3 regions of the Geodermatophilus sp. CPCC 206100 genome follow, and region 1 is predicted to be linked to each of the others. Evidence: riboswitches for the same ligand, from Rfam matches in the RefSeq annotation. Region 1 holds a riboswitch; each other region holds the start of a gene.
The links. Region 1 has a riboswitch for cyclic di-AMP ahead of PGN05_RS18505 (transglycosylase family protein). Riboswitches for the same ligand answer to the same signal wherever they lie in the genome.
Positions count from the first base shown of each region.

Region 1 (3,197 bases):
CTGGCCTCCTTCGCCGTCTACCGCAGCTACCTGCCCGACGGCCGCGAGCACCTCGACGCGACCGTGGCCGCGGTGCGGCAACGGCGCCCCGACCTCGGCGCGGCGCTGGACGCGCTGCACCCGGTGCTGTCGCAGGCCGGCACCGAGGCGGCCACCCGGTTCGAGCAGACCAGCGGCCCGGTGATGGCCAAGGGCGTCGAGGACAGCGCCTACTACCGCTGGGCGCGGTTCGTCGCGCTCAACGAGGTGGGCGGCGACCCGGCGCGCTTCGGCGGCACGGTGGCGGAGTTCCACGAGGCGCAGCAGCGCCGGCTGGAGCGCAAGCCGGAGTCGATGACCACGCTGTCGACGCACGACACCAAGCGCAGCGAGGACGTGCGCGCCCGGCTGGCGGTGCTGGCCGAGATCCCGGGCGAGTGGGCGCAGCTGGTGCGCCGGCTGCTGGACCGGCACCCGCTGCCCGACCGCCCGCTCGCGCACCTGGTGTGGCAGAACCTGGTCGGCGCCTGGCCGCTGTCGCGGGACCGGGCGCACGCCTACGCCGAGAAGGCCGCGCGCGAGGCCGGGACGTCGACGACGTGGACCGACGCCGACGAGGAGTTCGAGGCCCGCCTGCACGCGCTGGTCGACGCCGCGTACGACGACGAGGCGACGTACGGCGCGATCGAGGACCTCGTCGCCCGGATCGCGCCGTTCGGCCGGTCCAACTCGCTGGCGCAGAAGTTGCTGCAGCTCACCATCCCCGGCGTCCCGGACGTCTACCAGGGCACCGAGCTGTGGGACCTGTCCCTCGTGGACCCGGACAACCGCCGCCCGGTGGACTACGACCTGCGCCGGCGCCTGCTCGCCCGGCTCGACGGGGGCTGGGTGCCCCCGGTCGACGCCGAGGGGGCGGCCAAGCTGCTCGTCGTCTCCCGGACCCTGCGCGCCCGCCGGGAGCACCCCGAGTGGTTCACCGGTTACGAGCCGGTCGAGGCCACCGGGACCGCCGCCGGGCACGTCGTCGCCTTCGACCGCGGGGGCGCGGTGACGGTGGCGACCCGGCTGCCCGTGGGGCTCGCGGACGCCGGCGGCTGGGGCGACACCGCGCTGCAGCTGCCGAACGGGGCCTGGCGGGACCTGCTCACCGGGGACCGGTTCGTCTCCGACGCCGCGGGGATGCCGGTCGCGCAGGTCCTCGGGCGGCTGCCGGTCGCCCTCCTCGTCCGCGACTGAAGAAGGACCGCCCTTCCCCCCACGCCGCGCAGGCTCGGCGCGGGCCCCTGAAGGGCGGCCGCTCCAGCACGTCACCGGGCTCAGGTCGGGACCCGGGACGGGGCCGCACAGCACGGGCCACAGCATGACTCCTCGTCACGGGCCGGGGACGGTGTGCCGTCCCCGGCCCGGCCTGTCGCGCCACGCCGGGAGAACTCGCCGCGTCGGGCGGGCCGGATCCGCGCGGCCACCTACCGTCGCCCGGGTGCCCGGCCGACCGGCGGGGCACGGACGCCGTCCCGCCCAACCCCGTCCGGCGGCGTCCCCACCGCAGCACCGTGGACGGGGGTGGGGGACCCACTTCTGACGCCCCGCGCGTCTGGGGGTGAAGCCGCGTCAGCGCGGCCGGGCACCGATCGCCCGAACCCGACAGCTAACCCCTCCGGCGGCGATCGGAGGATCCCCTTGTCCCAGCACGATCGTTCCTTCCTGCCTGCCCGCGGCCTGCGCCGCGGTGCCGTCGTCCTCACCGGTGCGGCGGCCCTCTCCCTCGGCGTCCTCGCCGGTCCGGCCGCGGCCGCCGGCCCCAACGACTGGGACGCCGTCGCGCAGTGCGAGTCCGGTGGCAACTGGAGCATCAACACCGGCAACGGCTACTACGGCGGCCTGCAGTTCAGCCCGGGCACCTGGGCGGCCTACGGCGGCACGCAGTACGCGTCGCGGGCCGACCTCGCCACCAAGGAGCAGCAGATCGCCACCGCCGAGCGCACGCTCGACGGGCAGGGCCCGGGCGCCTGGCCCACCTGCGGCCGCGGCCTGGACCCGGCCGCGCCGGAGGCGGGTGCAGCGGCCCCGGCTGCCGCACCGGCGCCCGCCCCTGCCGCCGCGCCGGCCGGGAGCTACGTGGTGAAGGCCGGCGACACGCTGGCCGAGATCGCGGCGGCGCACGGCACCACGTGGCAGGCGCTGTACGAGAAGAACCGGCACCAGCTCAGCAGCCCGAACGTCATCCGCGTCGGCCAGGCGCTCGTGGTCTGACCGACGGCCGCTCGACCCGGGCCACGGGCAGCCGGTCCCCCGGCCTCCCGTGGCCCGGGGGGCGGGCCGCCCGGCGGACCCGCCCGTCGGGCACCCGTCCGCGGGCGACGTCCAGCGCCAGCGGCCAGTCGGGGTCGGTCCAGTACCCGCCGTGCCCGCCGATCCCGGTGACCGCGCGGGTCTGCAGGTCGAGGTCGGCCGGCACCGGGTCCAGCAGCCGCCACTCCGCCCCGCAGACCCGGCGGCCGGTGTCGGGGTCCAGCCAGTCCGGCTGCGGCGCCGCCGGGTCGTCGATCCGGCGGGAGGTGAGCGGCCCGCCGTCGCGGGTGTGGCCCCAGCTGGTGACCGGCCCGGCGACGGGGTCGGTGTCTCGGTAGAGGTTCACCCAGCGGAACGCGCCACCCATGCCGCGCAGCAGGTCGGCGTGCACGTAGTGCGGGAAGCCGCGGGCGAACTGCTGGCGCAGCTGCGAGCCGAAGGTCACCCACCGCACGCGGTCCCGGACCTCCTCGGGCAACCACAGCAGGGCCACCAGCGAGATCAGGCTGCCCTGGCTGTGCGCGGCGACGACGACCTCGCCGGCCGGCGCGGGGTTCTCCGCGGACCGCGGCGGCCCGTCGCCCGCGGTGGCGTCCTCGAGCGGGTCGGGCACACCCAGGTGCCAGCAGATGCGGCGGACCAGCGCGGGCACCACCTCCGAGGCGTACGGCGGCGGGACGAAGGGGTGCGCCGCGCGCGGCCAGAACGCGACGACGTCCCACACGACGTTGAGCCCGCGGCGGGCTCCCTCGGAGCGCAGCGCTCCGCGGGCGAGCAGCACGGTGCCCAGGCCGATGCCGAGCAGGGTGAGCTGGCCGAAGCCGATGACCACGTCGTCGCCGGTGACCGCGCCGCCGGACGGCGACTCGACCCCGGTGAGCAGGCTCAGGGGGAACCCCGGCTCCTCGCCCGCGCCGCGGCCCGCC
Region 1 covers NZ_JAQISV010000041.1:50,983-54,179, reverse strand. The annotation lists gene treY (malto-oligosyltrehalose synthase) at 1-1,215, shown strand, start outside; cyclic di-AMP (ydaO/yuaA leader) riboswitch at 1,514-1,657, shown strand; gene PGN05_RS18505 (transglycosylase family protein) at 1,660-2,232, shown strand; gene PGN05_RS18500 (hypothetical protein) at 2,201-3,197, opposite strand, start outside.

Region 2 (3,197 bases), on a different contig from region 1:
GGGACGCCGTCGGCCAGGTGCCGCTTGCGCAGCCGGTCGGGGTCGACCTGGCGGGTGAGGCCGGTCAGCTCCTCCAGGGTGGAGACGCCGAGCGGGCCCAGCCGCTCGAACAGCCCGTGCAGCACGTCGACGGTGGCCCGCGCGTCGGCCAGGGCGCGGTGGCAGGGCTCGCTGGCGGCGCGGAAGTAGGGCGCCAGGGTGGCCAGCTTGCAGTTGGGCACCTCGTCGCGCGTGAGCAGCCGGCGGGCGAGGACGGCGGTGTCGACCGAGGCAGCGGCCGGCCAGGCGATGCCGTTCTCCGCGCACGCGGCCTTCAGGAAGCCGAGGTCGAAGGGGGCGTTGTGGGCGACGAGGACCGCGCCGCGGGCAAACTCGAGGAAGGCGGGCAGGACCGCGCCGATGCGCGGGGCCGCGGTGACCATCGTGGTGGTGATTCCGGTGAGCACGCTGATGTAGGGCGGGATCTCGCGGCCCGGGTCGACCAGGGTCTGGAACTCGCCGAGGACCGCTCCGCCGCGCACCTTGACCGCGCCGATCTCGGTGATCGCGTTGTCCTTGGGAGACCCCCCGGTGGTCTCCAGGTCGACGACGACGAACGTGACCTCCGCCAGCGGGGTGCCCAGCTCCTCGATGGTGGCCTGCTCGTAGCGCGGCAGCCCGGCGGCGGCTCGTGCGACTGTCCCGGCGGCGATCCCGGCCGGCCGGGCGGGGGAAGAGGGCACGGGGCGGACGCTAGGTCGGGGGAGTGACAGTCCCGGGGACGCGCGCCGGGCGGACGCTGGATCCCCCGGGGCCCGCGGTGCGCGACCGTCCGGAACTGTCGGTGCCCGTCCCTAGCGTGCTGCTCAGACCGGTCGGGGCCAGGGACGGCCCCCGCGACCAGGGCCGGTCAGCAGAGGAGTGGGTTGATGTTCATCGACTGCGACACCTGCACCGCTCGCGGCACCGGCTGCACGGACTGCGTCGTCACCGTGCTGCTGGGGGCGCCACCGGGCTGGCAGGGGGCCGATCCCACCGTGGTGCCCATGACGGCGCGCGCCCAGACCGCCGAGGACGTCGTCGTCCCGGCGCCCGGCGTGGTGGTGGAGTTCGACGAGGTCGAGCGCCGCGCCGTGCGGGCGCTGGCCGAGGGCGGCCTGGTGCCACCGCTGCGCCACCAGGCCTCGCCTCGCGGCACCGGAGACCGGCGGCGGCGCACCGGGTGAGCGGGCGCAGGCAGGTCCCGTCCGGCGCTCCGCGAGCGGCGCGCGGGGAGCGGGGCGGCGCGCCGGGCCGGTGTGGGAGTTCCCACAGTCCACGCGGCCCTCGTTTGTCACACCTGCACCACGTCCGTACGGTGAGCCGGTCCGGCCGGGAGGTCGTCACCCGTACAGAGGTGGCCTCGGCCGGTCACCGCCGAATCGCCCGACGCGCTCCCTGGCGTCGAGGGTGAACCGGGGACCCACCGCAGCACTGGGGTGAGTTCTCGCGTGCGCCGGTCCGCCGGAGCACACGCGCCGGCCCGCCGGCACGCAGAGATAGGGCACGTCTTCCCAGCCCGAACCCGTCAGCTAACTCGGTAGGCGGTCGCTGAGGAAGAAACGGAGAGCCGCCGCCCGTGGCGACCCCTCACCCTGCCCTGGGGCATGCCCCTGATCCGCTCCACCCCGACCTCCCGGTCACCTCCCGCCGCCCCACCACCGCCGGCCGCCTCGGCCGCGGGCTCGTCGTGGGAGCCACCGCCAGCCTGGCCCTGACCCTGCTGCCAGGGACGGCCACCGCCGATCCGGAGCAGGCGGGCAGCGCCGCGCAGGCCGCCCAGCTCGTCGCCCGGGCCGGCCACGAGCTGGAGGTCGTCAGCGAGCAGGTCAACGAGGCGCGGGAGACCCTCGCCCAGCGTGAGGCTGCCGCCGCCGACGCGGACCGTGTCGCCGCCGAGGCCGACGCCCGGCTCGGCGCGCTGGACGGCCAGATCCGCCAGGTGGCCCGCGCGGCGTTCACCGGCGGGAGCCTGTCCGAGTTCGACCTGATGACGACCAGCGACTCGGCCGACGACTTCGTCTCGCAGCTGGCCACGCTCGACGCTCTCGCCGGGCACGCCGGCGACGTGCTGGCGCAGGTCGCCGAGTCGGCCACCGCAGCCGAGCGGGCCCAGGCCGACGCCGATGCTGCGGCGGCGGCCGCCCGCGGGGCCCTCGACGAGGTCACCGCTCGCCAGTCCGGGCTCGAGGCGGACATCGCCGACTACCGGGGGCAGTACGCCGCCCTGTCCGCTCCGCAGCAGCAGCAGGTGCAGACGGCCCACTCCGGCCAGCCGGTGGCCGCCGCGGCACCGGCGCCCGCGGCCAGCGGTGCCGCGCAGGCCGCCGTCGACACGGCGCTGGCGCAGGTCGGGGATCCCTACGTCTGGGGCGCCGGCGGCCCCAACTCCTTCGACTGCTCCGGGCTCACCCAGTACGCCTATGCCGCGGCCGGCGTCAGCCTCCCGCACTCGAGCCGCATGCAGTCGACCATGGGCCGGGCGGTCTCCCGCGCCGACCTCCAGCCGGGAGACCTGATCTTCTTCTTCAGCCCGGTCAGCCACGTGGCGATGTACATCGGCAACGGGCAGATGGTGCACGCCTCGACGTCCAGCCAGCCGGTGAAGGTCGTGGGCGTGGACTCGATGGGCGGCATCACCGCCATGCGCCGCCTCGTCTGAGGACGGACTCCCTGCAGGGCCCCGCCGTGAGCCTGCGAGCGGTGGGGGGCAGAGGGTCCCGCCTCGGCTCCTGGCCCGGTCCGGGCCCCGCCGTGAGCCTGCGAAGGGTGGGGAACGGGGTCCCGCTTTGGCCCTTGGCCCTCTGCAGGGGCCCGCCGTGAGCCTGCGAAGGGTGGGGAACGGGGTCCCGCTTTGGCCCTTGGCCCTCTGCAGGGGCCCGCCGCGAGCCTGCGAGCGGTGGGGGGCAGGGGGTCCTCTTAGGATCGGCCGGGTGAGCGCCCGCCGGGCCGCGCTGCTGGTCGCGGGTGTGTTGGGGCTGGCGCTCGTCCTGGTCATCGCCCTCCGGACGCCGTGGACGGTCCTGGCCGAGCCGACCGGCGGTGCGACGCCGGTCCGCCCCGGCGCGGGCGTGCCCGCCGCCGTCGTCGACCGCGCGGAGTCCTTCGCTGCCGCACTGCGGCCGGCGTCGCTGGCCTCCCTCGTGCTGGGCCTGACCGTCTCCGCGGTCCTGGCGCTG
Region 2 covers NZ_JAQISV010000021.1:61,800-64,996, reverse strand. The annotation lists gene PGN05_RS12050 (DEDD exonuclease domain-containing protein) at 1-722, opposite strand, end outside; gene PGN05_RS12045 (hypothetical protein) at 909-1,205, shown strand; cyclic di-AMP (ydaO/yuaA leader) riboswitch at 1,384-1,581, shown strand; gene PGN05_RS12040 (C40 family peptidase) at 1,709-2,680, shown strand; gene PGN05_RS12035 (M48 family metallopeptidase) at 2,952-3,197, shown strand, end outside.
Region 2: another riboswitch for cyclic di-AMP. It lies ahead of PGN05_RS12040 (C40 family peptidase); the one in region 1 lies ahead of PGN05_RS18505 (transglycosylase family protein).

Region 3 (3,197 bases), on a different contig from region 1:
TCGCGCACGGCGACCAGCGCCGCCCGCCAGCCGGCCCGCGCGTCGCCGCCGGCACCGGCGAGGGCGGCCGACCGCAGCGCGTGCGCCTCGGCCACCACCCGGTCCAGCAGCGCGAGGACGACGGCGTCCTTGGAGGCGAAGTAGAAGTAGAACGTCGGCCGGGAGATCCCCGCGCCGCGGGCGAGGTCGTCGACGGAGATCTCGGCGAGCGGCCGCTGCGCCAGCAGCGCCTCGGCGGTGGCCAGGAGGGCGCGCTCGCGGTCGTCGCCGGAGGGCCGGCGCGCGCGGCGGCCGCGGCCGGGGGCCGGCGCCGGACCGGTCACGGCAGCCGCCACACCGTCGTCCGCCGCAGCCCGGGGCCCTCGGTCTCGGGGATGTCGTAGACGGCGGCCGCCACCAGCCGCTCGTGCGGCAGGTAGGGCCGGCCGGGGTCCCCGACCAGCACCTCGCAGCCGCGCGCGCGGGCGCGGTCGAGGAACGGCAGCACCCGCTCGGTCATCTCCCGGTCGTAGCAGACGTCCCCCGCGAGCACGACCTCGATGCCGGGCAGGTCACCGTCGAGCACGTCGCCGGCCACGCCCACCCCGCCCACGCCGTTGAGGGCCGCGTTGACGACGACCGCCGTCCGGCTGAACGGGTCGACGTCACTGGCCAGCACCGAGCGGGCGCCGGCCCGGAGGGCGGCGATGGCGACCAGGCCGCTGCCCGTCCCGAGGTCGAGCACCGCCCGGCCGGCCACCACCTCCGGGGTGTCGAGCACGAACCGGGCCAGCGCCTGGCCGCCCGGCCACGCCGCAGCCCAGAAGGGCGGCGCCTGGCCGGCGCCGCCCTCCGCGGTCTCCATCGCCTCCCAGAGGGCGACGACGTCCTCGGCCACGTGCAGCCGGACCTCCGGGACCGAGGACGGTCGCTGGACCTGGGTGTGGGCGCGGACGAACCCGGCGGGGACGGATCTCACGCCGGCCAGTCCACCATCCGCCCGGGTCAGGTCACCGCCCCGGAGGACGGGGTCCCGCCTCGGCACCTGAGCCCCCGCCCAGGGCCCCCCCCTGAGGGTGCGAGGGGTGGGGAGGACGGGCGGCCCCCCTGCCCCCCGCCGCGAGCCCGCGAGCGGCGGGGGGCAGGGGGGTCCTTCTAGTACCAGTTGTTGGCCTTCGAGTGCGCCCAGGCCGCGCAGGGGCTGCCGTACCGGTTCTCGATGTAGATCAGCCCGGCGTCGATCTGCCGGTAGCCGTCCGAGGTCTTGGCGATGCCGGTGCCGGCCCACGTCGAGTTGAGGAACTGCGGGATGCCGTAGGCGGTGCTGGTCGGGTTCTGCGCGTTGGGGTTCCAGCCGCTCTCCTTGCCCCACAGGTTCTCCAGGCAGCTGAACTGGTCCGCGCTGCCGACCTTGGACATGGCGTACTCCTTGAAGGAGCCGCTGGGAGCGGAGGACGAGCCGCCGCTCGCAGCGGGAGCGGCCGGCGCCCGCTCGGCCTCTCGGGCGGCGCGCTCAGCGGCCTCGCGCTCGGCGGCCTCCTGGGCGGCGCGCTCGGCGGCGACCCGCTCGGCCTCCAGCCGGTCGCGCTCGGCCTGCTCGGCGGCGAGCCGCTCGGCCTCCAGCCGGTCCCGCTCGGCCTGCTCGGCGGCGGCCTGGGCCTGGGCCGCGCTGGCCTCGGCGGCCTCGCGCTCGCCGCGGGAGGCGGCCAGGTCCTCGAGCGAGGCGAAGTCGTCGGGAGCCACCTCGGCGGTCGGCGCCTCGGCCGCGGCCTGCGGCGCGATACCGAGGGCCTCGGCGACACTGTGCGAGGCGCTGACCGTGCTGGTCTCGGCCTCGGCCGGCGGCTGGCCGCCGGCGAGCAGGTTCACCACGACGGCCCCGGCGGCGGCCGCGGCCAGCAGGAAGGCCGGGCGGCGACCCTTGGCCGGCAGGTGCACGCGCCGGCGGGTCGGGCGCTGGGCACCGAGCTCGGGGGTGGGGAACTCGGCGGTGTCCGCCTGGACGGCGGGGAACTGCTGGGTGCGGTCGATCATCGGGTGTGGGTGCTCCGGGGCGAGAGTGCGCGCGGGCCGACCCTCCGCGGTGCGGGGGGCAGCCCAGGGCGGCGCGGGCTGGGGGTGGGTGCGCCGGCGGCGTCGGGAAGTGACGCGGGAGACCGGCGGGCGCGGTCAGGCGGGATCAGCGGGCCGGGAGGAGGCGCGAGGTGCGCGCGGCCGGGTGTCCCTGCGAGCCGCGAGGGCCCGGGGGCGGGGCATGCGGAGACTCTCCGTTTCTTCCGTGGCCGCCTACCGGGTTAGCTGACGGGTTCGGGCGGGAAGGCGCCCTACCGGCCCTCCGAGCGACGCTCGGCAGGCCGGACTCACCCCAGTGCTGCGGTGGGTCCCCGGCTCGTGGCCACGGCTGCGGACACGACTCGGCGGCGTCCACCCAGGCTCCCCGTGTGGGGAGAGACGACCAGGCGGACGAGAGCCACCGTAGGGGCCGTTACCGTCCCGTGACAATCCCGGCCGTCACATCGGCACCGTGAGCTGTGTCGCGGTGGGCGCCGGCTCCGCTCAACCGGCGACCGGCTCCCGGGGCTCGGTGAGCACCACGTTCCCGGTGAGCCGCACGGCCCCGCCGCGCGGGGCGTCGGACGCCGCCCGGTCGGGCCCGACGGCGGGCGAGCCCTCCAGCGCGGCACCGAGGCTGTCGGTCAGGAGGCGCAGGGACTCGCGGGCGTCGTCCTGCCGACGACGGAGGTCGGCGAGTTCGGCAGCGGCGGCGGCCGCCTCCTCCTGCAGGCGCGCCCGCTCCGCGGCGGCCTCCCGGAGCAGCTCCTCGGCCTGCCGGCGGACCCGCTCGAGGGCGGCGTTCCGCAGGTCGGACACGTTGCCCAGCCGCGCCTCGGCCTCGGCCCGGGCGGTCGCGCGGACCTGCTCGGCGTCCCGCTCGGCCTCGGCGACCACCTCGGCCGCCCGCACCTCGGCCAGCCGGAGCAGCTCGCGCATCGCGCCGACGAGCAGCACCGCGTCGCGCTGCTCCGCGTCCGCGACCGCCAGGGCCGGTACGGGAGGGGCAGGGACGGCGGCGTCGTTACAGCGACTGCACCGGATCCCACTGGTTCCCGGCACCGGACGGACGAGCAGCTCGCTCTCCACCCAGGCGACGTAGTCGTCGACGTCGGCCCGGTCGTAGCCGCGCAGCCGCCGGCGGAACCGCGGTCGCGGCTCGAACA
Region 3 covers NZ_JAQISV010000003.1:28,374-31,570, reverse strand. The annotation lists gene PGN05_RS00705 (TetR/AcrR family transcriptional regulator) at 1-323, opposite strand, end outside; gene PGN05_RS00700 (class I SAM-dependent methyltransferase) at 320-958, opposite strand; gene PGN05_RS00695 (lytic transglycosylase domain-containing protein) at 1,135-2,013, opposite strand; cyclic di-AMP (ydaO/yuaA leader) riboswitch at 2,248-2,409, opposite strand; gene PGN05_RS00690 (hypothetical protein) at 2,536-3,197, opposite strand, start outside.
Region 3: another riboswitch for cyclic di-AMP. It lies ahead of PGN05_RS00695 (lytic transglycosylase domain-containing protein); the one in region 1 lies ahead of PGN05_RS18505 (transglycosylase family protein).